Regions from separate parts of the Pseudoalteromonas sp. Ps84H-4 genome, predicted to be linked through region 1. Evidence: riboswitches for the same ligand, from Rfam matches in the RefSeq annotation. Region 1 holds a riboswitch; the other holds the start of a gene.

Evidence for each region. A riboswitch is a leader RNA that binds a small molecule or an ion and turns the genes downstream of it on or off. The one in region 1 is predicted to bind cobalamin.
Region 2: it holds a riboswitch for cobalamin, as region 1 does, so the genes downstream of both, NH454_RS02475 (ABC transporter ATP-binding protein) here and NH454_RS04090 (TonB-dependent receptor) in region 1, are expected to answer to the same signal.

Annotation. Positions count from the first base shown of each region.
Region 1 covers NZ_JAMXSK010000002.1:337,563-353,919, reverse strand. The annotation lists gene msrA (peptide-methionine (S)-S-oxide reductase MsrA) at 1-267, shown strand, start outside; gene NH454_RS04090 (TonB-dependent receptor) at 328-2,181, opposite strand; cobalamin riboswitch at 2,215-2,369, opposite strand; gene NH454_RS04085 (hypothetical protein) at 2,536-2,775, opposite strand; gene NH454_RS04080 (YajQ family cyclic di-GMP-binding protein) at 2,898-3,380, opposite strand; gene NH454_RS04075 (VanZ family protein) at 3,538-3,888, shown strand; gene NH454_RS04070 (2-dehydropantoate 2-reductase) at 3,881-4,774, shown strand; gene thiI (tRNA uracil 4-sulfurtransferase ThiI) at 4,865-6,322, opposite strand; gene NH454_RS04060 (TetR/AcrR family transcriptional regulator) at 6,433-7,086, opposite strand; gene coaD (pantetheine-phosphate adenylyltransferase) at 7,313-7,795, shown strand; gene NH454_RS04050 (capsule assembly Wzi family protein) at 7,831-9,153, shown strand; gene NH454_RS04045 (hypothetical protein) at 9,164-9,631, opposite strand; gene NH454_RS04040 (hypothetical protein) at 10,336-10,866, opposite strand; gene NH454_RS04035 (hypothetical protein) at 10,888-11,094, opposite strand; partial or broken gene argH (argininosuccinate lyase) at 11,336-13,200, opposite strand; gene NH454_RS04025 (argininosuccinate synthase) at 13,253-14,455, opposite strand; gene NH454_RS04020 (ornithine carbamoyltransferase) at 14,465-15,385, opposite strand; gene argB (acetylglutamate kinase) at 15,393-16,154, opposite strand; gene argC (N-acetyl-gamma-glutamyl-phosphate reductase) at 16,154-16,357, opposite strand, start outside.
Region 2 covers NZ_JAMXSK010000001.1:509,722-526,078, reverse strand. The annotation lists gene NH454_RS02485 (FKBP-type peptidyl-prolyl cis-trans isomerase) at 1-289, shown strand, start outside; gene NH454_RS02480 (histidine phosphatase family protein) at 373-990, shown strand; cobalamin riboswitch at 1,003-1,141, shown strand; gene NH454_RS02475 (ABC transporter ATP-binding protein) at 1,222-2,052, shown strand; gene NH454_RS02470 (iron ABC transporter permease) at 2,045-3,034, shown strand; gene cobT (nicotinate-nucleotide--dimethylbenzimidazole phosphoribosyltransferase) at 3,038-4,099, shown strand; gene NH454_RS02460 (adenosylcobinamide-GDP ribazoletransferase) at 4,101-4,907, shown strand; gene cobU (bifunctional adenosylcobinamide kinase/adenosylcobinamide-phosphate guanylyltransferase) at 4,904-5,431, shown strand; gene NH454_RS02450 (cobyric acid synthase) at 5,431-6,915, shown strand; gene cobO (cob(I)yrinic acid a,c-diamide adenosyltransferase) at 6,925-7,524, shown strand; gene NH454_RS02440 (cobalamin-binding protein) at 7,526-8,383, shown strand; gene ung (uracil-DNA glycosylase) at 8,380-9,054, shown strand; gene NH454_RS02430 (DUF3545 family protein) at 9,091-9,282, opposite strand; gene tal (transaldolase) at 9,469-10,419, opposite strand; gene yaaA (peroxide stress protein YaaA) at 10,641-11,420, shown strand; gene NH454_RS02415 (mechanosensitive ion channel family protein) at 11,550-12,485, shown strand; gene serA (phosphoglycerate dehydrogenase) at 12,931-14,160, opposite strand; gene rpiA (ribose-5-phosphate isomerase RpiA) at 14,175-14,828, opposite strand; gene NH454_RS02400 (5-formyltetrahydrofolate cyclo-ligase) at 14,882-15,478, opposite strand; gene NH454_RS02395 (hypothetical protein) at 15,492-16,043, opposite strand; gene NH454_RS02390 (carboxypeptidase) at 16,162-16,357, opposite strand, start outside.

The sequences.
Region 1 (16,357 bases):
GGCAACGATGTAGGCACACAGTATCGTAGTGTTATTTATTATCATACTGAGCAACAAAAAGCTGAAGCGCAAACGATGATAGCAGCTTTACAGAAGCAAATTCGTGAGCCAATTGTCACTGAACTTAGCCCAATATCGAACTTTTACCCAGCAGAGCAATATCACCAAGACTATTACAATGAAAACCCGAATCAAGGTTATTGCAGTATCCTTATCGCGCCTAAACTTGAGAAATTCGGTCAATACTTCGCTGATAAACTAAAATGAAAAAAGCTCGCTAAGTAGGTAGCGAGCTTTTAGACGCAGAACTAATAATTTTCCTTATTATTAGAACTGATAACGGGCACCTACAAACAAGCGGCGCTCGGCCGTGTTGTAGTAATAAAACTCGTCGTTGATAAAGTCACCATCTAAGTCAGTGCCATAGGCATCAACGGCGTTATACTCTTTATCGAATAGGTTTTCTACTCGTAAAGACACAGTTAAGTTGTCAGTCGCTTGGTAGTGACCGACTAAATTCCATAACGTATACGAAGGTAAGTGAGTTAGCTTGCCATCACGGTCACCACGGTATTGCATATCAATACCGGCATCAAAATCACCCCATGCTTTATGTAATGACCAATTCACACTGTGGTTTGACACATAGGTTAGTGACTGACCGGTTTCGGTATCTTCAGCAGAGAGGTAAGTGAAGTTAAAGCTGTGATCAAAGCCAAACACTTGGTTTTTAAAGCTAAACTCAACACCTTCATGGCGAGCTTCGTTTATATTAGTTGGGATCCACTGCCCTGCTGCATTTGGCGCCCAGGCGATTTTGTTGTCGATTTCGCTGCGGAAAATCGCAATATCAAGGCTAATATCATTCACATTGAGTGATAGGCCTAGCTCTTGGTTATCTGATGTTTCAGGGTTTAACTCTGGATTACCCGAGCCTGGATAATATAGGTCATTAAAAGTTGGAGATTTAAAACCAGTACTTTGACTTACACGGAATGTGGCGATGTCATTTAAGTGATAGCCAACAGCGGCTGTGTAAGTGGTTTCATCACCAAACTGCTGGTCATCATCTTGGCGGACAGTTAGGTTTGCAAGTACTTGTTCATCATCATAATAAGCGCCAATGAACGCAGCGAATACTTCACGGTTGTCTTTTAAGTAAGTACCTGAGTTAGTGTTCACTTCATCTTTATACCAATTCAAACCGCCACTAAGAGTCAGCGCTTGATTGAAAAAGTATTGGCCATTGTAATCAATTTGCTCACGCTCAGTTTCAAACTTATCGACTACTGTCGCGCCAGTGTAATCAATACGTGAGTCATCTGAACTATCACTTGATATTGCAATATCAATGGCATGGCTGTGTTTTTCGAAAGCTTTTTTCCAACCTAGTGAAGCTTGGTAATTTTCGAACTCGCCTTTTTCTACAGTGCTGTCTGCAGGGCTATAAGCGCTATCGTATTGTGCTTCGCCTTCTGAGTATTGTGCTTGCGCTAAAAACTCACCTAACTGCTCATTTTGATAACCTAGGTTAAAGCCAAGGTTTTTGTTCTCGTAGCCGTCTTCATCTGGCGCTAAGCCTTGAAGGACATCAAAGCCATCTGTTTTTTCATAACCGGCATTAACGGCCACATCAACACCCGCAAACTGACCACCTGTCGCTACTTGGTACTCTTGGTAAGAGTCTGAGCCAAAAGTAACATCTAAAGTCGTATTTTGTGCTTTACGCGTAATGATATTGATCACACCAGCTAGCGCATCAGAACCATATACAGCAGCACGTGAGCCTTTAATTACTTCAACACGCTCAATACTGTTTAAAGGAATATTGCTAATACTTTTATAGCCAAGTGTTGCAGAGCCGGTGCGTACACCATCAATTAAAATTAGCGTATGGCGAGAGCTTGCACCACGTAATGAAACACCTGAGCTTTGCCCAAAACCACCATTGGCATTAATTTGAAAGCCAGCTTGAGTTGCCAGTAAGCTTGGTAAGTCACGAACATAGCTTGCCTCAATATCAGCACGGTCAATAACTGTAACACTAGCTAATACATCATTAATTGATTGTTCGAATTTATTGGCAGTAACTGTGATGTGCTCGATTGATTGCTCGTCAGCAGATACAGAAAAAGACAACGCAGCAGCAATCGCTACGCCTAACGCAGATTTATTTAGCATGATATCCCCTAGCCTGTGCCCACCGCACACGCAAATAGTAAGTTACTTCAAGGCCGGTCTCCGGACTCTGCGTATGTATGGCATACACATTACCGTTGCGGGGGCAGTGTTGGCATTGTTTTCTCCCTGAAAACGCACCGACTTCCCGATTATCTTGCGACTATTTCACCCTTTGAAATAACACGTATCTTTGTAGATACAGCAAGCACCTTGAAAATAGGCTGCTATTGTGATGATTTTAGGGAAGAATGTCAATGGACGGCTATACCGCTAAAGACAAATTTTAAGCTGTAAGCCGTAAGCCGAAAGTAAAAAAGCCAATCACATGGTGATTGGCTTTTATCAAACAAATAATTACCAGAAATACTCATGAGGTTTTGAGTTTCCTAACGGAAAAACAATTCCTTCTGGGTCAGCACCATTCATCACACGCTTGCAAAGTGCTTTATTTAAGCGTCTTCTTGGCTTAGTCATCGTCATTTTTACCCACCAACTTGGTGTTTGTTGATAAAAATAAGTACTGTGTGGACCTGTGTATTTTCTGTTTATTTTACCGTATTTATTACGGTCAATTGTTTTGTTTTTTACTGACATAAATATCCTCTAGCTGAAAATAGCTAGAAGATATCTTTTTCTCTGTAACCTAATATTCGTCTCATGATACGCTCCTTGTAAAGCTCAGAAACTTACTGGCTTACAGCTTAAAGCTATAAGTTTTAATCGCGGAAGTTTTTGAACTGGAATGGTTGACCTAAATCAGCAGCACGAACAACTTGCATTGCTTCTTGTAAATCATCACGTTTTTTACCAGTTACACGTAATTCTTCACCTTGAATCGCGGCTTGTACTTTGATTTTTGAGTCTTTAATTAACTTAACGATTTTCTTCGCTACGTCTTTTTCGATACCTTGCTTAAGTGCAACGTCACGCATTACGTATTTGCCGCTACGCGACTCGTCTCTTAATTCAAGGCTAGATACATCCAAACCACGCTTTGAAATTTTTGCTGCAAGAATGTCAAAAAGTTGCATCACTTGCTGTGGTGCTTCAGCTTTTAACTTAATTACTTTGTCACTTAGTTCGATTGATGCATCAACACCACGAAAATCAAAACGCGTCTCTAGTTCACGCTTTGCATTATCTACTGCATTCTGCGCTTCGTTCATTTCTACTTCAGAAACAATATCAAATGAAGGCATGGGGTTCTCCTAACATAGTCTTTTTTAAATTCGTTTATGGTTGGCAATTATAACGCTTATTTGTCGATTCTTTCTATTTTTATCCGATTTGTTCAGGTGCGATGCAAAAATTGTTTGATATACTGGCCATTCAATTTCGGCATTTTTAGGGGTTATTGTGACAAGGCGTGTTTACCAAGTTATCTTTTTAGCCAGCATTATTGGCTTTACGATTTTATTTGCCAAAGAAATTAAAGGGGTTGGCAACCTGTTTCCTCACGTCGATAAAGTAGCGCACTTTGGTATCTTCTTCACACTCGCTTTGGTGATGGACAAGGCATTTAAGTTACCTCTAATGGTACAAATTTTACTGTTAGCAGGCTACGGAGCCGCCATTGAATTTATGCAAGATATGCTGCCTTATCGCCAAGCCTCAGTTGGTGACTTTATCGCTGACTTTATTGGTGCTGTAAGCTATTTTGCTATAAAGCTTGGCTTTCATTTAGGTAGTAAGCAACGTAATGGCTAATTTATTAGTAGTGGGTGATGGCGCAATAGGCCTGCTATTTAGCCATTTTTTATCTGCACAACATGACATCACATTACTGACTCGTAAGCCAACCCTGACCACGCGTTTTTATCAAGCAAGTAATGGCAAATCACACCCTATTAAAGCGCGCCTTATTAATTATGCAGAATTAAATCAATCGCCGCCCTTTGACTTGGTATTAATTACTGTTAAAGCATTTCAGGTGCAAGCAGCTTTTAAGCAAATAAAACCTTACCTTACTAAAAACTGCCAACTTGTTATTTCTCACAATGGTATGGGTAATGTCGATGAACTTAATGCCCAACTGTTAGACACTCAAGGGTTATCGTTTCTAACAACTCGTTTAGCTGGCTTTAAAGCAACGCCCTATAGTGTAAACCACACAGGAAATGGCGAAAGTGTGCTTGGCGCATGTAATGCAGCAGCAACTGAAAAACTCAATGAACTTGACCATCTATTTAGCAGCCTGCCACACTTTTCAGTGAGTGATGATATTCACTCATTGCGCTGGCAAAAACTGTTAGTCAATATTGCCATTAACCCATTAACAGCAATCCATAACGTTAAAAATGGCCAACTCCGTGCACCGCAATTTAGCACTCGCATCATTAATTTACTGAGTGAAGCATGTCTGGTAGCCAATAAACAAGGTGTTGATGTAAAGCTTTGCGAAGCACTGGATCAAGCCTACTCGGTGATGACTGCAACTGCAGAAAACTTTTCTTCTATGCAGCAAGATATCAGCCATAACCGACAATCAGAAATAGATGCAATTTGTGGTTATGTGTGTGAACAAGGCGCTAAGCTAGGTGTAAAAACACCGTATAACCAAGCCATGCTGAGTATGATAAAAATAAAAAGCTAGCTACTAGAGGAAAGAGTAAAGTTACTAGCTTCTGACAATTATTTCAGGCATTAAAAAAGCGCGAACCTGTCGCGCTTTTATCACCATCCCTTACGGACGATACACTTTAACGTTGCTGAAGCCTTCTTCGTGTAAGATCAGCGCTTGAAGCTGACTCATCACACCTTTAGCACAGTATAAGTAATATTCTTTATCTTTTGGTAAGTCACCAAATTTAGTCGCTAAGCGGAAGAAAGGTAAATGCACAACTTCAATACCTTCAAGCTCAAGTGGATTTGCGTCTTCTTCTTCAGGTGAGCGAATATCAACAACAACCGCTCCCTTTGGTAAATCAGATACAGACTCGGCTTCTTTTACTTCTTGCTTAGCTTCGGTGTCGATATCGCGGATATCCATCACACGGGCATTTTCAACAACCATATTTAACACGTCAAAATCAAATTTAGCTTCTTCGGCAAGAATCGTTTTAATTTTGGCTTTAACCGTTGGCTTTTTAGAAATCACACCACAGTATTCAGGCATGCTTTCTGCCATTTCTGCGGTCCCAATTTTACGAGCAATATTAATAATATCTTGCTTGTCGTGTTGGATTAACGGGCGAATGATTAAAGTTTCAGTTACACGGTCAATCACACTTAGATTAGCCAGTGTTTGGCTTGATACTTGGCCAATACTTTCACCTGTTACTAATGCTTGCACACCTAACTTTTCTGCAACTTGGCTACCTGCACGCATCATCATACGCTTAAGCACCACACCCATTTGACTGTTTTCTACATTTTCTAAGATTTCAGCTACAACAGGTTCAAAATCTACAGTGACAAACTTTACTTTATGGGTAGAACTAAACTGTTTCCAGATATAATAGCTGGCTTGTTTAACACCGATTTCGTGAGCTGCCCCACCTAGGTTAAAGAATAAGAAGTGAGTTCGTGCGCCTTTGCGGATCATCTGGTAGCTTGCTACACCTGAGTCAAAGCCACCCGACATAAGCGACAGTACATCTTCTTGTGTTGGTAACGGGAAGCCTGCCATACCTAAGTGAGTTTCAGTAACGATATACGCTTTATCATCTCGCACTTCTAAACGAATGGTTACTTCAGGATGGGATAGTTTTACGCTTGCACCTGCAACATGCTGGTTTAAGCCGCCACCAACATAACGCTCTACATCGCTAGAAGTGAAATCGTGTTTACCCGAACGCTTACAACGCACACAGAATGTTTTACCTTCGATAGTGTGGCCAATTAGCTCAAGGGCTTCTTGATAAATATCGTCTAACGAATCAAAGTCTGTTTCTGTAACTTCGATAAATTGCACAATACCCGGAATGCGTTTTAAGCCATCGATGATATCTAGGCGAACTTGCTCAGAATCTAAAAGGCTCACAACCGAAATATTATCCCAGTTGTTTCTAACTTGTACTTTTTCGTCAACACGACGTAAGACGATCTTAATGTTATTTTCTAATAACTTGGTAAAACGCTTACGAACAGATTTACTCTTGATAGCGATTTCAGGGTGTAATTTGACGATAAATTTAAGCATAGTTCACTCTTAGACTGTGGGATTCACACGCCCCAAGGCAATACCAACCTCAAGGGCGCGCGATTATAACAAAAATTATAGCGTCTAGGAAATAAACTGCTTGGCTGGGGTTATTGTTCAGGATCTGAGGCTTCGCTGAGCGCTAAATATTTTGCCCTTAGCTGATTTACCTGTGGTAAATGCTGCTCTGTGCAATGCGCTTTTAACAGCAATAGCACTTTTAAAATACCATTGTAGATATCTTCCCTTGCTAACTCACCACTTAAGCGACGCGCCTTTATATACGGGGTCCAAAAGCTAACCGTCATTTTTAACATGTGTGCAAGCTCTGTAACATCATCATCTTCAATACAGATGATACCGCCAGCACGAAGTGCTAATAAAACTTCTTTCACTTGCTCTAGCAACGCCGCTTGAAAATCAATGTAATCTTTTTTTAATACTTCATCGCGAGATAAAATATCGCCCAAGTTGTCATAAAAAAATTGATAACGCCACATCAGTTCAAACAGCGAATCAAGGTAACCTGCTAGGTTTTCAAGTGCATCATCATCAGGAGACAAGGGTTTAAAATGCGTATGTAAATGTTCACTATACAAAGCAAAGATATGACGGATAATGTCTTCTTTATTTTTAAAATGGTAATACAAGTTACCAGGGCTAATGCCCATATGTGCAGCAATATGGTTGGTTGTAATAGCACGCTCACCGTGGCGATTAAATAACTCGATGCTGGTGTGTATGATTTTATCCTTTGTACTCATATGCTGTTTACTCTGTTGTTGTGGTTATTGCATTCTATTGCCCTGCTAAGCCAAGCAGTATAAACAAATGCGTGACAATTAAATACTACCTTGAAAAATAATAACCTCAATCGGTGCAGTACCTTAGATGGGTTTTACAATCTAATAAGATACGCGTATTTTCTAAGCTGCAGACAGGCTAAAACACTGTTAATATAGCAGGCAAATTTCTAAATCGCTGATAGTTATGAACGTTACTGCAATATACCCGGGTACATTTGACCCACTTACAAATGGCCATACTGACTTAATTCACCGAGCAGCGAAAATGTTCGACCATGTCATCGTTGCTATTGCGCACAACCCAAGTAAACAACCGTGTTTTACACTTGATGAGCGCGTTGAACTTGCTAATAACATCTTGGCACACCTAGATAATGTGAGTGTAATTGGTTTTTCTGGACTATTAGCAGATTTAGCTCGCGACCATAAAGCTGAAGTGCTCATTCGCGGTATTCGAGCTGTTTCTGACTTTGATTACGAGTTTCAATTAGCCAATATGAACCGTCGACTTAACCCTGATTTAGAAAGTGTATTTTTAACACCCGCCGAAAAAAATTCGTTTATCTCATCAACCTTAGTAAAAGAAGTAGCAAGACACAATGGTGATGTTAGCGAGTTTGTTGATCCTATTGTTGCTAAAGCTTTACAGGAAAAAATTCGCGGATGAAGCTAAAAAAAATACTTACCCTAGGGGCCTTTTTTATGGTCTCGACACCGACTATAGCAGGCCCTTGGGTTGAAAGTGACGATCCATTATTACGCGCCTCAATCGAGATGTTATTTAACCAAGGTGTGATTAAACAGCCTATAAATAGCTACCCTTTGATGTGGCAAGGTATTGCTCGCGATCTTAGCCTTGTAGATAGCAATCAACTTGATGAACAGTCTCAATTTGCTTATCAACATGTGAAACACGCGTTAAATATTGCCAAGCAAAAAACAGATTCAGGGGTTCGACTAAACTACAATGGCAGCACTGATACTCAACAAGGGTTTGGTAAACGCCATCAACAGCAAAGCGGTGTTAATAGCTACGGTTCAATAACGGGTAAACGTGTAAGTGCAAAAGTGAGTGTTAATTACGCAGATGATGCACTCGACGAACAGCATGTAAACTACCAAGATAGCTATTTAGCGGTGCTGGTTGGTAATTGGTCACTCAGTGCCGAACAAGTCAGTCATTGGTGGGGACCAAGTAACGATAACGCGTTACTACTTTCAAATAATGCAGCTCCCATGAAAGGTTTACGCTTTACAAGAGCGAATACTCAATATGTAGGCCCTAGTTGGTTATCATTTATTGGTAATTGGCAACTGACTGGTATTTATGCCAAACAAAAGCCATATTTGAATACAAGCGACAAAGGTGATTATTGGGCGTTGAGGTTTGCTAGTACCCCTTTAAATGGTTTAGAAGTGGCTGTTAATACAGCTGGGTCTGACTATTTAACAACTCCAGAATTAGCTCCTATTAATCTTGAGAATAACGAGCAAACGCATCGTTTAACAGGGATTGATGTTAAATACTCAACCACTTTAATGTCAGTTCCTATTGCCGTATATGGTGAATTAATGGGCCGCAACGAAAGCGGTTTGGCACCAAGTGAGCCGTTTTACACCGTTGGCTTTGAAAGCTACTTTGGTACAACTGATAGCTTGCTAAAAACGTATCTCGAATACTCGAATACTCAGCAACAATGTAATATTGCCAGTGACTGTGTGTATGGCTCAGGCAGCTATACTCAGCGCTCGCGTTTAATTGGCAGCTCAACACCAGAGCAAAGTAAATCAGCAGTGCTTGGGGCTTATTATCACACCCTCAACGGCTATGGCGGACATGCTAAACTACGCTGGATTGATAGTGAAAATATCATTAAGAGTAGCCAATTGCAGTTAGAAGTAGGCTATCAACAAGCATTACTCAGCGGTCTTTGGAAAGTAACTGGATTAATTTCAAGAGATGAATTAAACGATAACAACGAAACCAACACGGCCCTCAGAACCAGTTGGGAATACCGCTTTTAACTTATTGAGGTCAAGCTAGCCTAGCTTGACCTGTTAAACCCTTATAGAGCCGCACCAGCCCCAAAAAGTCTTTATTAGAGAAAAGTGCAATGAGCATCATGATGTCCATGACATTGACTGTAACCGTATAAAAGCTCCAGAACCACCAATCACCCGTATAGGCATAATTGATGTCATAATACATACCTAAAAAAAGCGATGTGTTGATCAAAAGCCCAGTAAAAATATAGAGCTTTGCTGGCACCAAAGTTACCTTTCTGCCACGAGCAATTAAGCTAATAATTAAAAGTATTAGTAGATCCGAAACAGCCCAGATCATATAAGCAAAGCTCGAGTCTAGAATATTATAGCCTAGCGCTATATTTAGTAATGGATCACTCATCATATAAGAGATAAACAGTGCCAGCGACATCCACATTAGTGTTTTGTCACCATTTGGCGTAGACGACTTCTTCACCATGTTATATAAAAAAGACATCAGAAACCCCCACATAATAAATGCGGCGAGATAGACCCCAAAGTTTTCTTGGATTAATTTAAGCATTCGATATTAACTTTAAATAATCTACGTCTAACAAGCTTGAACAATGCCACGAACTTAAAAAAATCCTTATTAGTTAGTAATGCTACTAACATTGTTATGTCCATCAAGTTAACAGTGACCGTGTATAAATCCCATAAAAACCACCTTTCATCATTACCATTCACATCAACATCTATGTATAAAAAAAAGAACAAAGTGCTATTTATAAGCAGCCCAACAATGACATACAACTTAGCGGGATAATCTTCAATAGAACTACCTCGAGTCACGAACATAATGATGAATAAACATGCTAAATCTAGAAAACACCAGAGAATAAAACCTGAAGCACTTTCTAGAAACTTTATCTCGAAAGCCATAGATACTAAAGGATCTGTCATTAGATAAGACAGAAAAATTGCCAAAGAAATCCACATCAATGTTTTATCTGTATGAACAAGTGATGATCTCTTAACCAAATTGAATAAGAAAGCCATCAAAAAAACTCCACATGATAAATGTGGCTAGATAAGTACCGAATGATTGCTGAATGCTTACCAATAAACTATTGAAATTCATAGAAAGAGAAATGCCACTACAAGAAATTTTTGTATCAGGGAAGAAGCTAAGCTAAATGCTATATACGGATAAAATTTTTATTATCTATAGTTAAGTTTATGTTTTTTACGATTGCCAAACAAATTACGTTTTATTTTACTTATAAACAGAAAATCTTTGTTAGTGATTAAAGCTACAATCATTAAAAAATCAACAACGTTAACTCCAATAGAGTAAAAAGTCCAAAACCACCAGACTTCTCTATTCCACAGAACTATTAAATCAATATGAATAAGAGCATAAAGAACGCTATTAACTACTAACCCTGCATAAATATATTTTGCTGCTATTGATGTTTTAGATAAGAAATAATGAGATATGAGAATGAAGGCGAGTGTAATAACATCGTATATAAACCATTCGATGTATAAGTTAGTATTAGAGCTTTCAAGATTAATAAAGTGGTTGCTGCTGAAATAAGAAACAGCCATGAAAAAAGATGTTATTAATAAAGACTTGTCTTTATTAAGCTCACTTACATAAAAAAACAAATTAAGTAAAAATGCGAGTAGCATCCCTAAAACTATAATCGTATCGAAATGTAAACCAAGCGAGCTTAAATCAAAATACATCTAACTTTTTATTTCCAATAATTATGTCTCTTTTTTATCTGGAAAAACTAGACCACCGCCACCGCGTTGGATCTCAGCCCCACCAGATAAAGAAAGCGCTTCATTTGATAAAGTTACTGTATCAGATTGCAGGGTTTTATTACTAGTAGTTTGTTCCAAAGCTGGCTTAGTTTGTTGCATTTGGCTGTATGCCTGCATTTGCAATTGGCTATTATTTGAAATTTGCATAAGATAATTCCTTTAAGTTAACTGTTGTGCACCTTGACTTTACATGCTGAATGTAAGCTTTCTTAACGTTCTCATTTTTTTGACGCTTTTTTGTGCATTAATGTGATGTTGCCACCACACTAATCTAAAAGCAATTAGCGATCCAACTTTTCGTTAACATATGATCTTTTTGATCTTCAGCTTATTATTAGACATAAAAAAACGCACAGGGGTAACCGTGCGTTTTTTCTATCCAGGGAATTTAAGCCACGCTTTTACACGGGATCACCGCTTTAGTACTTGGCTTTAAAATGAATTCCATTGCAACTTCATCGCAATTATCTTTTCGTAAGCAAAGCTCACAGTCTTTTATAACTTTCTCGGGCAAGCTGTCTTTACTACAGTGGCTAAACCCTTGCTTTGCAAAAAATTCTGGCACACGCGTAAGTACAATGATCCTGCTAAGCGCCAATTTTTTGGCTTTTACAAGTAAGTGCTCAACAAGTAGCTTACCTTGTCCCGACACCTTTGCTTGTGGATCAACGCCTAACGAGCGGATCTCGGCAAGACCGGTATCATAGATATATAGTGATGCGCAGCCAGTAATTTTGTTATTACATTGTGCAACAGCAAACTCGTTGATTGAATGAACCATATCACTTTTAGCTCGCGGAAGGTTTTCACCTACCGCAGCCCAATATTGGATAAGCTTTGCTATCGATTCAACATCACCTAAGTTAGCATCACGAACCGTTATTTGCTGTTTTTTTTTGCCTGCTTAATTGCACTCGACACTTGCTCTAATGAAGTGCCACCAAGAGCTCGGCGGGCTTTAATACAAGCATCTATCTCTAGTACAGGATAAACATCTGACTCAAAAATACTATGCACAGACTTAAATTCTTCTAAACTTAAATCTTCTAAGTTATTCCCTTGGGCAATAGCCATTTGCACTAAGGTTCCTACAATGTGGTGACCCTCTCTAAATGGAATTCCCTTAGCAACTAAATAGTCCGCAAGCTCGGTCGCATTTGAGTGTCCACCTTTAGCTGCTGCAAGCGTTTTATCAGCTTTTACTTTGATACCTTTAATACATGCTTGCGCCATATGAATACAAGCAAGCCAAGTTGGCATTGCATCAAACAAGCCTTCTTTATCTTCTTGCATGTCTTTGTTGTAGGCTAGTGGCAACGCTTTTAATGTCATCATCATGGCGCTAAATGCACCAAAAACACGGCCTGTTTTACCACGGATCAATTCTAATGCATCAGGGTTCTTTTTCTGTGGCATTAATGATGAGCCAGAGGTTACGCCATCTGAAAGCTCTATAAAGCCTGCTTCACCTGAATTATAAAAAATCAGATCTTCAGCCATACGCGATAAGTGGATCATCGAAATTGATGCACAGCTTAATAGCTCAACCACAAAGTCACGGTCAGATACAGCGTCAAGACTATTGCGTGTTGCCCCGGTAAAACCTAGCCCCTCGGCAAGAACCTGCCTGTCAATTGGGTACGCAGTACCTGCTAATGCACCACTACCTAATGGGCAATAATTCATACGGTTTTTGGCATCATTTAACCGGCTTTCATCACGCTCAAGCATTTCAACATAAGCCATACACCAATGGCTAAATAACACAGGTTGAGCACGCTGCAAGTGTGTGTAGCCCGGTAAAATCGTACCGAGTTCACGCTCAGCTAAGGCAACAAACTCCGCTTTTAAGTCACTAATTGCTGTTAAGATGTGCTCTGCGGTGTCACGACACCATAAGCGGAAGTCTGTAGCAACTTGGTCGTTACGACTACGACCGGTGTGCAGTTTCTTTGCTAAATCACCTACTTTGTCAATCAGTGCTGACTCAACATATGAATGAATATCTTCATGACCTGCAACTGCTACAGCTTGTGGATTAGCTTTAACTTCTTCTAACAAAGTATTCAGTGCTGCAACAAGATCGTCATACTCTTGCTGATTTAAAACATCAACTTGCTTTAAAGCACCGGCCCATGCAACTGAGCCAATAATATCTTGCTCTGCAAGCTGATAATCGAAAGGAAGTGAGTCGTTAAATTGTTTAAACGCTTCATCTGGACCCGAAGAAAAACGTCCGCCCCATAATGCCATTGAACTGTCTCCAAATTGGGCTATCGCCCCGCAAAGCGGGGCGATAATAAAATTACTTTTTCGTTAGTGCTGAGATTCTGCTAGAAAGCGAGAATAAACGAATGAAGCCTTCTGCATGTGATTGATCATAAACATCATCTTCACCAAAGGTTGCAAAATCTTCGCTGTAAAGGCTGTTTGGAGATTTCTTCTGTACCGCAGTTACTTGGCCTTTATAAAGCTTCAGTACTACTTCACCTGTTGCCAATTTAGCCAGAGACTCCGCACCCGCTAAAATTGAGTCTTTTAACGGTGTAAACCAACGACCGTCATACACTAAGTGTGAAAACTCACCGCCTAGTACTTCTTTCCATTTACGGCTTGATTTATCTAGCACTAGTTCGTCGACAGCTTGTAATGCAGCCATGATCACAGTGCCTCCTGGCGTTTCATAACAACCACGCGACTTCATGCCTACTAAACGGTTTTCTACGATATCAACACGACCAACACCATGTGGCGCAGCAATGTTATTTAATTTAACTAAGCAGTCATACGGTTTTAGTGATTCACCATTCACAGCAACCACTTCACCTTCAACAACATTTAATGTCACATATTCAGCTTCATTAGGAGCTTGTTCAGGAGAGTTAGTCCAAGTCCATACTTGATCACTTGGTTGGCACCATGGATCTTCAAGCTCACCACCTTCGTGTGAAATATGCCATGCGTTTGCATCACGGCTATAAATTTTTGTCGCAGAAGCAGAACACGGAATATTACGCTCTGCAAGGTAATCAAGTAATGATTCACGGCTTGATAAGTCCCACTCACGCCAAGGTGCAATCACCTTTAGGTCTGGTGCAAGGGCTGCGAAACATGATTCAAAACGCACTTGGTCGTTACCTTTACCCGTACAACCATGCGAAAGCGCATCGGCACCTACTTTACGAGCAATTTCAACTTGTGCTTTAGCAATAATCGGACGAGCCATAGACGTACCTAGTAAGTACGTACCTTCGTAAATAGCGCCAGTTTTTAATGTTGGGTAAATATAATCACTTACCATTTCATCTTTTAAATCAACTATATGACACTCAGACGCACCTGAAGCAATCGCTTTTGCTTCAACGCCTTCGAGCTCTTCTGCGCCTTGACCTACATCAGCAACAAAGGCAATTACTTCACAGCCATAGTTTTCTTTTAACCAAGGCACGATTGCCGATGTATCTAGACCACCAGAATAGGCTAATACGACTTTTTTAATTGAACTCATTGGTGTTCCTTAAACAAAATTTGGATTTAGTAATGTCACAAGAAGAGCGTTCTGCGCATGCATACGGTTCTCTGCTTGTTGAATAATTTTTGATGCCGGGCCATCCATTACCTCAGAGGTAATTTCAAACTCTCGATGAGCCGGCTGACAGTGCAGCACAGTTTGTGCGCCAGTCTTCTCAAGCAATGCCTGATTTAGCTGATACGGCATATACTTAGCTTTAACTTGCTCAAGCGGTGTTTTATCACCCATCGAAACCCACGTATCAGCATAGACTGCATTTGCACCAACTGCCGCTTCAATTCGGTCACTGACCATTACAGAGGCGCCATTCATCGCTGCAATTTGCTCAGCTTGCTTAAGAATTTGCGAATCAGGTGAGCTACCTTTAGGGCAAACTGCCACAAAATCAGTACCTAAAGTGGCTGCTAATAGCATCAGTGAGTGAGTTACATTATTCCCCTCACCTAAGTAAGCTAGCTTAAGTTTACTAACATCGCCATGTACTTCTTGAAGAGTCAAGAAATCAGCCAAAGCTTGGCATGGGTGATATAAGTCGCACAAGCTATTAACAACAGGTACGCTTGAAAACTCACCCAAAGTGGTAAGTGTTTTGTGTTCGAATACACGAGCAACAATACCATCTGCCCACGTTGAGATATTAAGTGCAAAGTCTTTAACTGATTCACGTGCGCCCATGGCACCATTTTGTGAATCAAGATAGACCGCATGACCACCTAGCTTATTAATACCAATATCAAATGATAAACGGGTACGTAAACTAGGTTTTTCAAATAAAGTAACCACTGATTTACCTGCAAGCGCTTGGCTAAAATCTGCAGGATTTGCTTTAATTTTTTGCGCTAGGTTAAGAAGTTTAAGTGCGCCTTTTTGGTCTAACTCTAGACCCGATAAAAAATGATTTAACATGAAATACCTATGGTGTAATTTTCGTTCCTACGTGCTCGCCTTGTAATAAAGCGACTAAGTTTTCTGGCTTTAGCCAGCTTGAGATATACACACCACGTCGTAAATGTTGGGCAGCAAGAAGGCTGGTCTTTACTTTGACCTCCATCCCGCCCTGAATAACTCCTTCAAGGATAAGTGTATCGATTTGCTGCGTATTTAATTGATGTAATGGCTGCTTATTTGCATCAAGTACAGCTTCTACATCAGTCATAAAAATAAGCTCTGCATTGAGCTCTTTCGCTATGGCTGCGGCTGCTTCATCGGCATTTACGTTATACCACTGACCGTCCTCTCCAAAGCCTATTGAACTAACAAGAGGTAAGCGACCTTGTTCTAATAAGCTCGGTAACACGCTATGACAGCTTCCACTACATTGACCAACTTGGCCTAATACTTTGAGTTTTTCTGAAACTACAACGCCCGCTTCATAAAGGCTCAAACCAACAGGCTTATGGCCCGCACCGATAGCTTGACTCATAAGCTGTTTGTTAGCACAACCTGCAAGTGCCCCGACAATATAAGGCATTTGTTCATTAGGACTGATGCGTAATCCTTGGTGCTTTGCAGTTACAAAACCCGCCTCTTTTAACCATGCATCTACAAGCGCTCCACCGCCATGCACAATCACAAAATTAGCGTGTTCTTGCGATGCTAGAACATCGAACAATGCTTTTGCTGCATCGGCAGTGTTTAATACTGCACCACCAATTTTAATAACCCATGTTTTCATCATAGTGCTCCGCTAAGGCCTGTATGATGAGGTTCACCCATCGCTAAATTAATACATTGCAACGCTTGGCCTGCAGCACCTTTTAATAGGTTATCAATCGCAGACATTACAATTAATTGCTGACCTTTTTGTTGCCATGCAATATCTACATAAGGTTGTTTTGCAACACCTTTTATACTTGGGATCTTATTACCTAATAAGCG
Region 2 (16,357 bases), on a different contig from region 1:
TGTTGAAGGGGATCGCGTGACAGAGTTCGATACAGTGGTCATTAATCAACGTATTATGCTTGCTGATGGCAGTGTCATTGCCGACAGTTATAAAGCGGGTATGCCAGAGGTATTTGCTTTATCCGAAGCAATAGAAGGGTTACGAGAAGGTTTGTTATTAATGAATATCGGCTCTCGCTATGAATTTGTGATCCCCCCAGAGCTTGCTTGGGGTAAAAAAGGTAACGGCGGAAAAATTGGTGCGAACGCAGTGCTGCATTTTGACGTTCGGTTGATGCGTTTAGCTTAATTCTTTTAGCATAAGTCCTTTAGCATAACTCGACAGAGTATTTGAAACGCGTTAACGTTCACTACTGGTTACTGAGGAACATTATGGACGCATTTACTTCACGAGTTTATTTTCTTCGCCATGGCGAAATTGCCACACCGGGTATTCTTTCTGGGCAAATCGATGTTGACTTATCAAAGCATGGTCTTGAACAAATGCGCCAAGCCTCTGCTGAACTGTTGAATTTAAATGCTATATATAGCTCACCGCTAAAGCGTTGCTCAGTCTATGCTGATTTTTTAGCAAATCAACACACATTGAATGTTCAGTATTTCAATGCGCTGAAAGAGTTTAATTTTGGTGATTGGGATGGCCAAGACTATCAGCAGCTTTGGCAGCAAACCAGTAAACCTCATATCGGTGATTTTTGGCAGCATCCTTGGCAGGTAAAAGTACCCAATGGTGAATCAATGGCTGACTTTTACGCAAGGGTAGAAGCTTGGTGGCAAACGTTTTTAAACTCATTGAGTGAAACTAAACATACTCAGTCATTGGTAATCAGCCACGCTGGTGTGATTAAACAAATTCTTGCTATTATTTGCCAGATGCCAAAACAGTCAGCCACGCATTTAAATGTTTTCCACCTCCCTTATGCGGGGCTTATTACACTCGATGTATATATAGATGAACAAGGAAAAACTTGGCCAAAAATTGTTTTTTAGCCATCTAGAGTGATATTCATTGAATTATTTACTTAGCCCGCCATAATACACATATGCTATGGAATGGAGTGAAATTCTCCAGCTGTTCCCGCAACTGTAATCCATCATAAGTATGGTCAGCCAGATACTTAGCACTAACAATTAATCATCGAGCGGGTAAACTCACGTCATTTTCTGGTACTAATCAGTGCTTTCTTGTGCGTTGTGGTTGCTCGCCAAGAGAGAACAAGCTTGCAACAAACTAGCCACGGCTCTGCGCCATTAATATCAGTCTCTGATTTAAGTTGGGGTATTGCGAATAAAACAATACTTAAATCAATTAGCCTTGAGTTAAAAGCTGGGCTGTTTATAGGTTTACTTGGCCCTAATGGTGCAGGTAAATCAAGCTTACTGCGTTGTCTTTATCGTTACTTGAAACCTGAACAAGGGGCTGTGTTGCTAAACGGTGAAGATATCTGGCAAATCAATGCTGATGAGTTTGCAAAGCAGGTTGCTGTAGTTTTACAAGAGTCTCCATCGCAGTTTAATTTGTCTCTGTTCGACGTGGTGAGTTTAGGGTTAACACCTCATAAGCGACTTTTCAGCGGCACGTCTATCAATGATAAGCAGCGAATATATCAAGCGATTGAGCAGGTTGGTTTGTCTCATCATATTGAGCAAGCATTCGATTCGCTCTCTGGTGGTGAAAAGCAAAGAGCACTCATTGCACGTTCTATCGTACAGCAACCTAAGCTTTTGATCATGGATGAGCCTACCAGTCATCTTGATGTTAAATACCAAATTCAAATAATGGAATTAGCAAAGTCCCTCGATGTGACTGTGCTTGCCTCTTTTCATGACTTAAATCTTGCAGCGAGTTTGTGTGATGAATTACTGGTAATTGACGAAGGGCAATTGGTTTGTCAGGGGCAACCAAAAGCGGTGCTAACTGAGCAGCTGTTGAGTGATGTATTTGGTGTCTGCGCAGCGGTATCTGCTCACCCGCAATCAAGCACTGATAAGTTTATTCCGCACATCACTTATTTTTATGGCTATCAGACACAGGAGCATCAAAATGACTGATGCAATGCGTTTAAGTATCTGTGTTGTCGTAGGGCTTATTAGTTGTTTTTTAGCATTGAGCTTTGGTGCTGCAAATACGCCATTGAGTGAGGTATTTAATGGCCTATTTAGCCCAGGCAGTGATGAATTCGTGCAGCGGATTATTTGGCAGTTGCGCATGCCAAGAACGGTGCTGGCATTTTTAGCAGGATCTGGACTGGCTCTTGCTGGATTAATTTTGCAAACCGTAACCCGAAACCCGCTTGCTGATCCTTACTTGTTTGGTATCTCTTCAGGGGCTTCATTTGGTGTGGTGTGCTTTATAGCCCTTACTGGTGCGGGCTTTGGCTTAAGCATGTCAGTAGCGGCGTTTGTAGGGAGCTTACTCTCAATGCTGTTGCTCATTGCTATTGCAGGGCGTCGACATGTTGGTCAAGTTGAAGCCATGTTACTTGCCGGCGTTGCTTTATCCTTCTTATTTAGCGCTCTGACTAGCTTGCTGCTTTATTTTAGTGATCCTCAAGCAATTACAGCTATTTTATTTTGGACAATGGGCAGTTTTTCTCGGGCGCAGTGGGGCACTCTTTGGCTGCCGTTTACCGTTATTATTGCCTGTATGACTTTGATGATTGCATTTCGTCGTCAGCTTAATGCAATGCTACTTGGCGATGAAAGTGCTGCGACTTTGGGGATTCATGTCCAACGCTTTCGGATCATGATGCTGCTGCTAAGTTCATTAATTACAGCGGTGCTTGTTGCTCTGTGTGGAGGCGTTGGTTTTGTAGGTCTGATGATCCCGCATATTGTGCGCTACTTTTCGCCCCAAGGCAGCAGTCATAACTTAGTCATGACATCCTTGGTCGGTGGCATTTTTATGGTGTGGGTAGATGTGTTATGCCGAACCTTATTGAATAACCAAGAATTACCCGTTGGTGTGATAACTGCAGCTATCGGCAGCATGTTCTTTTTATTCTTACTTTATTTTCGTAAACAGAGCAGGTAGCTAATGTTTAATATCATGCCAATTAACCAGCAGTTTTCAGCTGTAATTCAACAAAAGATAGACCTTAAAACGAAGCCGCTTGGTGCCTTAGGTCAACTTGAGAGTTGTGCTAAACAATTAACGCTTATTTTTTCAAAGCAGCTTGATAGTGAGCAGGCGCTACTTGCCTTTAAACCAGTTATTTCAAAGCCTTCTCTGGTTGTATTTGCAGGCGATCATGGTGTGGCAAGTCAAGGTGTGTCAATTGCTCCTAGCACTGTTACATCACAAATGGTGGCAAACTTTGCAGCTGGAGGCGCTGCAATCAATGTATTTTGTCGCCAGCTTGGTTGGCAGCTCGAAGTTGTCGATGCCGGAACGCTCACTACAGCACATGATAAAAGTGTGCATAACCAGCGTTTAGGTGAAATCACTGCTCCACTGAATACTGAAATGGCCATGTCTCGTAGCCACGTTGAAAAAGGGTTTGAATTAGCAAAGCAGCGAGTGCATTCACTCTATGAGCAAGGCTGCAATACTATTGCGTTTGGAGAGATGGGTATTGGTAATACTACAAGTGCTGCGGCATTAATGGCAGCTTTGTTGTCCTTACCTGCCAACCAATGTGTTGGTAAAGGCACAGGTGTGAGTGACGAGGTTGTTACTAAAAAAATTAAGGTTGTAGAGCAAGCCCTCCAGTTGCATCAAGCTCATTTTAGCGACCCATTAATGACGCTTGCGGCATTAGGTGGTTTTGAAATTGTACAGATCACCGGCGCCATTTTAGCTGCTGCGGAGCTCGGCATGGCAGTGGTTGTTGATGGCTTTATTTGTACTGCAGCGGCGCTTGTTGCAACTCGCATTAATGCAAACGCTCGCGATTACATGTTATTTGCCCATGCCTCTGATGAGCAAGGGCACAAAGTAATGCTTAATGCCTTGCACGCATCACCTGTATTACAGCTAGATTTACGTTTAGGAGAGGGCACAGGTGCTGCACTTGCCTTACCTTTACTGCAAGCATCTTTGGCGTTTTACAATGACATGGCAAGTTTTGCCGATGCTAATGTCGAGCAAGTAGTTTGATATGAGCATGGAACAACACACTTCAAACACGACTCCAAGTCAGCTTCAGTTATTTTTACTGGCGCTCAGCTTTTTAACGCGTATACCCGTTAAATTAAACTTTGCAGTATCGAATAAGGCGCTCAATCAGGCCAGCCGCTATTTTGCATTGGTCGGAGTATTATTAGGCGCACTTTTAGCGTTAAGCTTTTTGCTGCTAAGTTGGTTATTCCCCCCAGCCATTGCAGTTGCGTTAGTTATGGCGTTTAGCTTGGTAATCACAGGGGCATTTCATGAAGATGGGCTTGCTGATGTCTGGGATGGCTTTGGTGGCGGTTGGCAAGTTGCAGATAAGCTTAACATTATGAAAGATAGTCGCTTAGGCACCTATGGTGCTGCGGCGCTTGTGATGGCTTTATTAGTTAAGTACCAAACACTTGTCGCACTTAGCGAGGCAACCAGTACTCTGATTATTGCTCTTGTTTTAGGACAAAGCTTAAGCCGGGTTGTAGCAACAAGTTTAATTGCAGATATGGACTATGTAAGTCAGGACGCCACATCTAAAGTAAAACCAATTGCGATGTATTTAAGCACGCAAAGTTATCAAATACTGCTAGCAACTGGCTTTGCTGTGCTAGCAATAGCATGGTTGTTTTTTGGCTTCACTCTAGGGCAATTATTAATACTCGTCAGTGTGCTTTTTGTTACTCGTTTACTATTGAAGCGCTGGTTTGAAAAGCAGTTATCTGGCTACACCGGTGATTGCTTAGGTGCTGCCCAACAAGTATCTGAGCTTGTTACCTACTTATGTCTAGTGAGTATGTTATGAGCCAATCACACACCTTAATTTTAGGCGGTGCTCGCAGCGGTAAAAGCCGTTTTGCTGAGCAGCTGGCAATAAATTCAGACAAGCCGCTTATCTACATTGCCACAGCAAATGCGGGTGATGAAGAAATGACAGCCCGAATTAATAGGCATCAAGCAGGGCGCGCTAAGCATTGGCAACTTGTTGAAGAGCCTTTGCATTTGGCTAAAACATTACGACAGTATAGCCAAACTGAAAACTGTATTTTAGTGGACTGTTTAACCTTGTGGTTGAGTAATTGCTTATGCCAGCAGGGTGAAGCATTTTGGCTTGAGCAAAAAGCGGCCTTACTCGATGTGCTATCGCAATTGCCGGGTGAGGTGATTTTTGTCAGCAATGAAGTGGGTCATGGCATTGTTCCGCTCGGTGAATTAAGCCGTCAGTTTGTTGATCATTCAGGTTGGTTGCATCAAGCCTTAGCACAGCAAGTTGCGCGTGTTGAGTTTGTGATTGCAGGTCTTGCACAAACCTTAAAAAGAGAACAATGATGAAAACAATAATGGTGCAAGGCACAACTTCAGATGCAGGCAAAAGTACCCTTGTTGCAGCACTTTGTCGGATCTTTGCAGAGCGAGGCATTAAGGTTGCACCTTTTAAGCCACAAAATATGGCGTTAAATAGCGCCGTAACAGCAGATGGTGGCGAGATAGGCCGAGCACAAGCTTTGCAAGCTGTAGCGGCAAAAGTGCCCGCAGAAGTCGATTTTAACCCTATCTTATTAAAACCTAACAGTGATACTGGGGCGCAGGTAATCGTTCATGGTAAAGCGCTTTCGAATATGGAAGCGGACAGTTATCACGACTACAAAAAAGTGGCGATGGATGCGGTTCTTACTTCGCAGCAGCGTTTAAGTGAACGTTTTGAATTACTGGTTGTTGAAGGTGCAGGGAGCCCTGCAGAAATAAACCTGCGCGAAAACGACATTGCCAATATGGGCTATGCTGAGGCGGTAGATTGCCCGGTGATCATTATCGCCGATATCGACAAAGGCGGGGTGTTTGCCCATTTAGTTGGGACATTAGCCTTGTTGTCTGACTCAGAGCAAGCGCGCGTTAAAGGCTTTGTGATTAACCGTTTTCGGGGTGATATTGCGTTATTGCAAGGCGGTCTTGATTGGTTAGAGCAATACACCAATAAGCCAGTGCTTGGGGTGTTACCTTATTTACATGACTTAGCACTAGATGCTGAAGATGCCGTTGCTATAAGCAATCAGGTAGATAAACCACAATTGCGCATAGCAGTGCTATTGCTACCTCATATTAGTAATCACACTGACTTTGATGCACTACGATTACAACCAGAAATCGATTTACAGTATGTACGTCATACCCAGACTATTCCAAGTGTTGATCTGATTATTATTCCGGGCAGTAAAAATGTCCTTAGCGACTTAGCGTTTTTAAAAAATGAAGGTTGGCACACACAAATAAAACGTCATTTACGCTATGGCGGTAAAGTGCTCGGAGTATGTGGTGGGCTGCAAATGTTAGGCAACTATCTTGCTGATCCACATGCTGTTGAATCCAATTTAGGCAGCGCAGAAGGGCTAGGGTTGGCTGACTTTGAAACGCAGTTAGGGCAGCAAAAAGTATTAAGCCAAGTCACTGGCATGCTTCATTTAAATCGTAGTGGTAAAACAATTTCAGGCTATGAAATTCACGCTGGTATAAGCCAAGGGCCCGCACTTGAAAAGCCATTCTTGAGTTTTAATAATCACCCAAGTGGATTTAAAGTGGATGGCTTTATTAGTGATGATAACCAAGTAGCAGGTACTTACTTACATGGCTTGTTCGATACGCCAGAGGGAGTAGCTGAGTTAACTACTTGGCTTGCAGCAAATAGCCAAATACAGCCGATTGATATTAACTTAAACCGTGAACAGCAGTTAAGCCGTTTAGCCAATGTGGTAGCAGAGAATCTCGATATTGAGCAAATCATCAATATTTATGAGAACTTCAACTTAGAGTCATAAGGAACAACAATGAGCGAACAGAATCAAGATAAGCACCAACAGCGCCAGCAAAAAGTAAAAGAAAAAGTCGATGAACGTATTGCTGCTGCGCAAAAAGAGCAAGGTATTTTTCAGGTCATAACTGGTAATGGTAAGGGCAAATCTACCTCTGGATTTGGTACTGTCGCACGCGCTGTTGGTCACGGAATGAAAGCAGCTGTGTGTCAGTTTATTAAAGGGACTTGGGAGTGCGGTGAGCGTAACCTACTCGAAAAAGCAGGGGTTGAATTTGTTATTATGAACACCGGTTTTACCTGGGAGACACAAAACAAAGAGTCAGACACCGCAGCTGCACAAGTGACATGGCAAGAAGCGAAAAGAATGCTCAAGGATGAGTCGATTAACCTCGTTATGCTAGACGAAATAACCTATATGATCACCTACGGCTATATTGACTTAGACGAAGTACTAGAGGCAGTAAGCTCTCGACCAGCCATGCAATCGGTCATTATTACAGGACGTGGTGCACACCGAAAATTGACCGACTTGGCTGACACAGTCAGTGAAGTTAGAAATGTAAAACATGCTTTTGATGCTGGCATTAAAGCGCAAAAAGGGTTCGATTATTAACATGAAAACCATCAAGTTTGCACTCTTAGGTTTTTTATTAAATTTACCCGCACTTGCACACGCTCATGAAATTAAAGAGCCACAGCGTATTGTTGCTTTAGCACCGCACATTGTTGAAAACCTGTTTGCGATAGGTGCTGGCGATCGTATCGTTGGTACGGTTGATTTTGCTGATTACCCAGCACAAGCGAATGATATTGAACGTGTTGGAGGGTATTACGGCGTCAATATGGAAAAGTTACTGTCACTTAAGCCAGATCTTGTTTTAGCGTGGAAGACAGGAAATAAAGCTGATGACCTCGCTTATATCGAAAAGCTAGGCATTCCTGTTGTTTATAGTAATCCGGATCAAGTTGATAATGTTGCTGATGAATTACGTAAGCTCGGCACGCTTACGCATTTACAAACTAAGGCAGATAAGGTGGCCAATGAGTTTGCAGCTAAACTCAATGCAATTCGTGCCTCTCAGCAAGGTAAAAAAGCCGTGCCTGTTTTTTATCAATTATGGCCAGAGCCGATGATGACAATTGGCGGAAATACCTGGATCAATCAGCTTTTAACTATTTGCCATGCTGAGAATGTGTTTGCTAATAGCGATACTGATTACCCGCGCATTAGTATTGAAAATGTATTGGTTGCTAAACCTGAGGCGATTATTATTCCAGACGAAAAAACTAAAAAGCCGCAACCGAAGATAGACTGGCGTCAATGGCCTGAACTGCCGGCAGTGCAGCATAACCAGTTTATTAGTGTGAACGCAGATCTATTGCATCGTTTTACAACCCGTATGCTAGATGGTTTAAGCGATATGTGTGGTAAAATAGACATTTCTCGTCAGCAAATACAGGCTTCAAAATGATCGATTGGCAAACATTTCTAGATACCGAGCTTGCTAAACCCTACATGCAAGAAACCTTGCAATATGTAGCTGATAGACGCGCAGCAGGTGTGACCGTTTATCCAAAAGATGAGCAGGTATTCTCAGCTTTTGATGCCACACCACTGAGCGAAGTCAAAGTGGTTATTTTAGGGCAAGACCCTTATCACGGAGAAGGCCAAGCCCATGGTTTGTGTTTTTCGGTATTGCCGCAGGTTAAAAAACTACCGCCATCATTAAAGAATATATACAAGGAACTAGCCACAGATATTGATGGGTTTGAGATACCCCACCACGGTTACTTGCAAAGTTGGGCAGAGCAAGGGGTGTTTTTACTTAATACCGTACTTACTGTTGAACAAGGGCAGGCTCATTCTCATAAGCAGCTTGGCTGGGAGCAATTTACCGATGCAGTGATTGCGCTTATTAATCAACACTGTGAAGGTGTGGTGTTTATTTTATGGGGCGCACATGCACAGAAAAAAGGTAAACACATTGATACCTCGCGTCATCATGTGATCCAAGGTCCGCATCCGTCACCGCTTTCTGCTCATCGAGGTTTTTTTGGTTGTCAGCACTTTTCTAAGACAAACCAAATGCTTATTGATCAAAACAAAAAACCGATCAATTGGTCATTACCACAAATTTTATAACAAAAACGTAAAAGGCCCATAATAAGGGCCTTTATTTTACAAAAAATCTAATTCGTCTATGTCAATACTATCAGTAAAGTAATCAAGCTCCTTTAGTTCTTTACGTAATCTGTGTTTATCTTTTAACGCTTCGATTTCGCGCCATTTTCTTTTTTTATTTTTTGTGGAGGTCTTTTTTGTTTTACCAGGACCTTCTAATATTTCTAAAATATCGTCTAGGCTATCCATGAACTTCTCCCATTTATTTTTTGAACCTCGGAAATACGTATACCATAGGCAAGGTAAAAATAGAACAAAAAAGTGACGATAATGTTACAGAACTGTGATTGATAGATGAATCGATCAAGGAATTAGTTATTTCAGAAACAAAAACGCCACCGGGAGGTGGCGTTTTAAAAAATGCTGTAATTTGAATTACATTGCTTTAAAACGAGCTTCTAATTCAATTTGTGCTTCTGCGAACGAGCGAATACCTTCAGCGAGCTTTTCTGTTGCCATTGCATCTTGGTTATGTAACCAACGGAACTGGCTTTCAGTCAGTGGTGCTGGTTTTTCTTCAACAGTAAAGTCGTTATCTAGCAGGTATTCTTGTGCATCAGTTAGTTGACCTAGCTCTTCTAAAAGTGCAGGGCTAATGGTTAACTTATCACAACCTGTAAGCGCGATGATTTCGCCTGTATTACGGAAGCTTGCGCCCATTACCACTGTTTTGTAATCGTGACGTTTGTAGAATTCGTAGATACTACGAACCGATTGCACACCAGGATCGTTCAGTGGATCAGTTGGCTTTTCCATACCGTTAGCAACATGCCAGTCTAGGATACGGCCAACGAATGGTGAAATTAAAAATACGTTCGCATCGGCACATGCGCGAGCTTGTGCTTCAGAGAATAACAGCGTTAAGTTACACTTAGTGCCTTCTTTCTCTAATTGCTCAGCGGCTTTGATGCCTTCCCACGTTGATGCAACTTTGATCAGGATTTTATCTTTGCTCACACCTTCTTTTTCGTACAGGCTCAATAAAGTGTGGGCTTTATCGATTGTCGCTTGCGTATCAAATGATAAACGCGCATCTACTTCTGTTGAGATATAACCTGGAACAATTTCACTGATTTCTTTACCAATTAAAACAGCAAAGTAATCACAAGCTAGCTCAAGTTGTTTAGCTGCATCTTGCTCGGTTTCTTTGGCATATTGCCACGCTTTATCTAAATAAGGCTTGTACGCTTCAATTTCACTGGCTTTTAAAAGTAAAGACGGATTAGTTGTCGCATCTTCTGGTTGGTGCTTTTTGATAGCTTCGATATCACCTGTATCTGCAACAATAGATGAATGCTGTTTAAGCCTTTGTAGTGCTGAAGTCATTTGCTTTCCTCATTCCAAGCAAGTTAAAAGAATATCCATTATAGCCACCTTTATGCTGCAACACTATGACAGTGTTTAATAGGTCAAATGTCCTTAATATAGAAAACTAGAACATTATGTATGAAAGAGCAGCGGATAAAGGCAGGACGAAACAAAACGTGCATTTTGATTCAATTAATGTTGAAATTGACATCAAATAAATTACAAGTCAATAGCTAAGTATGATCACTGTTATTTCACCTGCAAAGAATTTAGATTACGAAACCCCAGCCACGACCGATAAATTCACTCAACCTGAATTACTCGAGCATAGCGAAGAGTTAATGTCAGTTTGCCGTGATTTAACACCAGCGCAAATTGGTAGCCTAATGAAAATCAGCGATAAATTAGCTGGTTTAAACGCAGCACGATTCTCTGAGTGGTCGCAGCCATTCACGCAAGATAACGCAAAACAAGCCGTGTTGGCTTTTAATGGCGATGTGTACGGTGGTTTAGATGCACAATCATTAACCAGTTCAGACCTCGATTACGCGCAGTCACACTTACGTATCTTGTCTGGCCTTTACGGTGTGCTGAAGCCGTTAGATTTAATGCAGCCTTACCGTCTTGAGATGGGTACTAAACTTGAAAACCCACGTGGTAAAAACTTGTATCAGTTTTGGGGCAGTGTCATCGCCGAAAAGCTTAATACGGTACTTGCTGAGCAAGATAGTAAGTATTTAGTAAACCTTGCTTCGAACGAGTATTTTAAAGCAGTTGATAAAAAAGCGTTAAATGTGCAAATCATTACGCCGCATTTTAAAGACTGTAAAAACGGCCAATATAAAGTGATCAGCTTTTATGCGAAAAAAGCCCGCGGCATGATGGCGCGTTACATCATTGAAAATAAAATTACCCAATTGAGTGATTTAAAAGATTTCACCGTTGCAGGTTATTACTTTAGTAGCGATGCAACAGCAAAAGAATTAGAGCCTGTTTTCTTACGCGAAGAGCAGAACTAATTTTTAGCAAAATGAATTAGAGAAGCCGTGCTTAGCACGGCTTTTTTTATGGTTTTAATACACCCAATTAGAAATGGCGCTTATCTTGCAAAATACCCTGTTGTGTAATTAATTCATCAAGGTATAAAAATGTTAAAAATTCCGACAGTAAGTGAAGCTGAAAAGCTAATAGAAGAAAAACTCGGTGGCTGGATTGATATCATCATAAGCCATATTCCAAACTTTATTGTCGCAGTAGTTATCACCATTGTATTTTCATTGCTGGCGCGTCTTGTTGGTTCAATGCTCAGAAAGCTATTACGTCGCTCATTAGAGTCTTCGCAAATAGCAGACTTAATGTCATCAATAGCAAAGGTTATTGTGCTATGTGTAGGCTTATTTGTAGCCCTTGATTTCTTGGGTCTCAGAGGCACAGTCACCTCTTTACTTGCTGGTGCTGGTATTGTTGGTCTTGCGATTGGTTTTGCCTTTCAGGACATGACAGAGAACCTTATAGCGGGTATTGCTATGGGTATTCGCAAACCATTTAAAACTGGCGATGTTATTCGCACCGAAAGCGTGTTTGGTACTGTACGGGCGATTAACCTTAGAAACACCCTCATTGAGAACTTTTATGGGCAACTTATCTTAGTCCCTAACAAGATTTTATTTAGGAACATACTCAGTAACTACAGCACCTTAGGTGTGCGTCGTATCGAGGTGCCTGTGGGTATTTCATATGCCGACGATCCCGAGCAAGCCGCTGAGGCGATTGTTAAAAAAATCAATGAGTTTGATTTTGTTATTAAGCAAGAAGAAACCGCCGTTTACGCCGAAAGCTTTGGTGATAGCAGCGTCAACTTACTGGTTTGGTTTTGGATTAAATACCCCGGCGAAGCGGATTTCATGACCGTTCGTCACAAGGCTGTTGTGGCAGTTAGAAACGCCCTAAGCGAAGCTGACATGACCATCCCATTCCCAATCCGCACATTAGATTTTGGCATCAAAGGCGGTGAGAAATTAAACGCCATGATAAGCGAAAAACAGCAGAATAAAGACACTGAAAAACCGCAAACCGATGAGTAAAATTTACTGACTCATCGGCGTGATTTACACAGGGAAGTGTGGTTGTGAGAAGGAGAGAAAAGAGGACTCTCAGATCAATCACCAAGTCAAATGTTAGCTAGTTTAAAGGAAGAAGCGAGTAAGGATGGGAAATTATAAACTTAATATTCAAGCCGAGGCTGATTTGAGCATAGTGATGCATTATGTCGATATCTGAGAATTAACATAAATAACCTGAACCTGTTAAATAATTTAAAGGAGGTTGGGAGTGTAAATTCGCGCGAAATAAATTTTACGCCTACGGTAAGCTATTTATGGCTTAGAGCTTGAAATTTACGGTTTAAAGCTGGGTTCCCGTGTTGGGTTTCGCAGCGCTCAAACCAACCTACCTTAAAGTTTTGTCCTACAAAAAAAGCGCAAGCAGTTTAACTGGTTGCGCTTTTTTATTTATTCGATATGCCAACGATTAGTGAAGGATACGTGCTCTGATTGTACCTTCAACAGCACTTAGCTCTTTAAGAGCGACTTCTGATTGGTCTGTATCGACATCAATTACTACGTAACCAATCGCTTCGTCAGTTTGTAAGTACTGGGCTGCGATGTTGATACCGTGCTGTGCGAACGCTTGGTTAATTTGCGTTAGAACACCTGGGCGGTTGTGGTGTACGTGTAACAAACGGCTGCGGTTTGCAAGTTCAGGCAGTGATACTTCAGGGAAGTTAACTGCAGTAATGGTTGAACCATTATCTGAGTATTTAGCAAGTTTGCCCGCTACTTCAATACCGATATTTTCTTGTGCTTCTTGTGTTGAACCACCAATGTGTGGTGTCAAAATCACGTTATCGAACTCGCGTAACGGTGATACAAACTCTTCATCATTTGATTTTGGCTCTACAGGGAATACATCGATTGCAGCACCGCTTAGCTTGTTTTCACGAAGTGATTCAGCCAGTGCATCAATATCAACAACTGTTCCGCGAGAAGCGTTAATTAGAATTGCGCCTTGCTTCATTACTTCAAGCTCTGCCATACCAATTAGGTTCTTCGTTTGCGGTGTTTCTGGTACGTGTAAGCTAATAACATCAGCACGCTGTAATAACTGAGTTAGGTTATGAACTTGCGTTGCGTTACCGAGTGTTAGTTTGTCTTCAATATCATAAAACTCAACGTTCATACCGATATTTTCTGCCATGATACCTAGCTGTGTACCAATGTGGCCGTAACCAATAATACCTAAGGTTTTACCACGCGCTTCAAATGAACCGTTGGCTGATTTTAACCAACCGCCACGGTGTGCAAGGGCATTACGCTGTGGAATACCACGAAGTAATAATAAGATTTCACCAAGTACTAATTCTGCAACAGAACGAGTGTTTGAGAATGGTGCGTTAAATACCGCAATACCACGCTCACGGGCACCTTGCAGGTCGACTTGGTTAGTACCGATACAGAAGCAGCCGATAGCGACTAGCTTTTCAGCTGCTTCTAATACCGCTTCACTAATATGAGTGCGAGAACGAAGGCCTACAAAGTGCACATCTTTAATGCGCTCGATGAGCTCGTCTTCAGGTAAGGAAGTTTTTACGTAATCAATATTACTGTAGCCATTACGTTTAAGCGTTTCTACAGCACTTTGGTGCACGCCTTCCAGCAAGAGAATTTTAATTTTGTCTTTTGCTAACGATACCTTACTCATATCCTCATTCCTATTTACTTTATTTGCGGCCCATTTTTGGTGCCGATAATGACTTTATCTGCACCGCGATGGGCAAATAAGCCGTTTGTTACTACACCAACAATCTGGTTGATTGTTAGCTCTAATTCTTTGGCATTGCTGATGTCTAAATTGTGCACATCTAAAATGACGTTGCCGTTATCAGTTACAACACCTTCACGGTAAACTGGATCTCCACCTAGTTTTACAAGCTCGCGGGCTACATAACTGCGTGCCATTGGGATCACTTCAACCGGAAGTGGAAATGCGCCTAATGTTGCAACTTCTTTTGATTCATCAACAATACAAACAAATTGTTTTGCTACCGCTGAAACGATTTTCTCGCGTGTTAGCGCAGCACCACCGCCTTTGATCATTTCGTTATGTGGGTTGATTTCGTCTGCGCCATCAACATACACATCAAGGCTTGATACGTCGTTTAACTCAAACACTTCAATACCGAGTGCTTTTAACTTTTCAGTAGAAGCTTCAGAGCTTGAAACTGCACCAACAATGGTGTCTTTTACTGTACCAAGTGCATCAATAAAATGATTCACTGTAGAGCCTGTACCTACACCAACAATGGTGTTTTCATTTACAAACTCGAGTGCTGCCCAGGCAGCGGCTTTTTTTAATTCATCTTGCGTCATAATTATGTGCTCAGTTAGCTATCAGAGAGGTCTATAGTATACAAAGAGTTTGCTTACCATTGGTAGATTTTCTCTGGGGTTATAATGTGTTTTAACGGTACATCCCACGATTCAATAGGTAATGCAGCTACATGCTGACATTGATGCGCAAGACCGATTAATATCGGTTTTTGCCAATTTTCTTGGTAATACCGAGCCAACGTTTTGTCATAAAACCCACCGCCCATTCCTAAACGGTTACCTTGATCGTCAAATGCCACTAATGGCATAAGTAAAATATCAAGCTTGTCTAAAGGACATATTTGACTGCAATTCAACTTGGGCTCCAAGATACCATAGCGATTAACAGTCATGGGTGAATTTTCTTCATACCTCTGAAAGTATAAAGTTGTACCGTTGAAGGGATGAATAATAGGTAGGTATAAAGAGTGTTTTTTTTGCCATAAATCTTTAATTAACAATGATGTGTCAAGCTCTCCATCATTGCTGAAATAGATGCCTATACGCGCTTTTTGAGGAGTTTCTAATGATTTTATGTGTTGAGTAAATTTCATTTTAAGCGTAATTGCTGCATTTTTTTGCTGCTCTTCGGTCAGTGAATTACGCTTTTTTCGGATGGATTGTCTAATTTCTGTTCGTGTGTTGCTCATGTCAATATATACATCAACTTTCTAAGAAAGAGAAAAGCTCTGGGAATAACTCCACAATACCAAGAATGATCAATAAAACAATCACCATCGCAATCAAAGAGTAGAGTAGGGTATTTGAGCGTTTTTTTACAGGTTCAGCGAGTTCTTCATCAAGTAGAAGCTCATCATCTTGCCAGCTTTCATCTTGATCGCTATTACTGCTCTTTTCAACATCAGGTAAACGTTGTTCTAAGTCATCGAGCTTTTCTTCTAGGCGGATCAAACTACTAGTGATGTAATCAAGCGCATCAAATATACGTTCATCACGTTGCTTTGCATCTAGGCTGCTAGTGGATTGCGATTGGCTAAGAGGTTGTAGCTTTGCTTTTATACCTACACTGGCTAATAGCTTCGCTTGCTTAAGAGCCTTTTCTTGCTCGCAAGGAGCGAATATTGGCTTATGCTCGAAAAATCCAGCTACTTTGTTTGTGCTGGTTTTAAGCTTGCTAGCTAGTTGCTCTGTGGCATGTGTTTGATCAATACCAGCCTCAAGTCCTGCAAACATCACACGAAATTTGTCTGCCATCTTTTAGTTATCCTAATCCTTAATGTAGATAACAAAAGTATAAACCTAAATAGATCAATGGATAAACAAAAGCCCGTACAAAACGGGCTTTTTCTTTATAAATGAACAAAATATTTATTTAGTATTTTGCTGCTTTGCCTTCAGCTGGCAACGAGTTAAGGATAAACTCGCGTAGATCATTATTTGAAGACTCAAGATCTGCATGACGTAAATACATCATGTGTCCGCTGCGATAACCCTTAAAGCTTAGGCGATCTTTCATTTTACCACTTGGGTCTAATTGCCACATTGTGTACTTAGCATCAAAGTAGTTA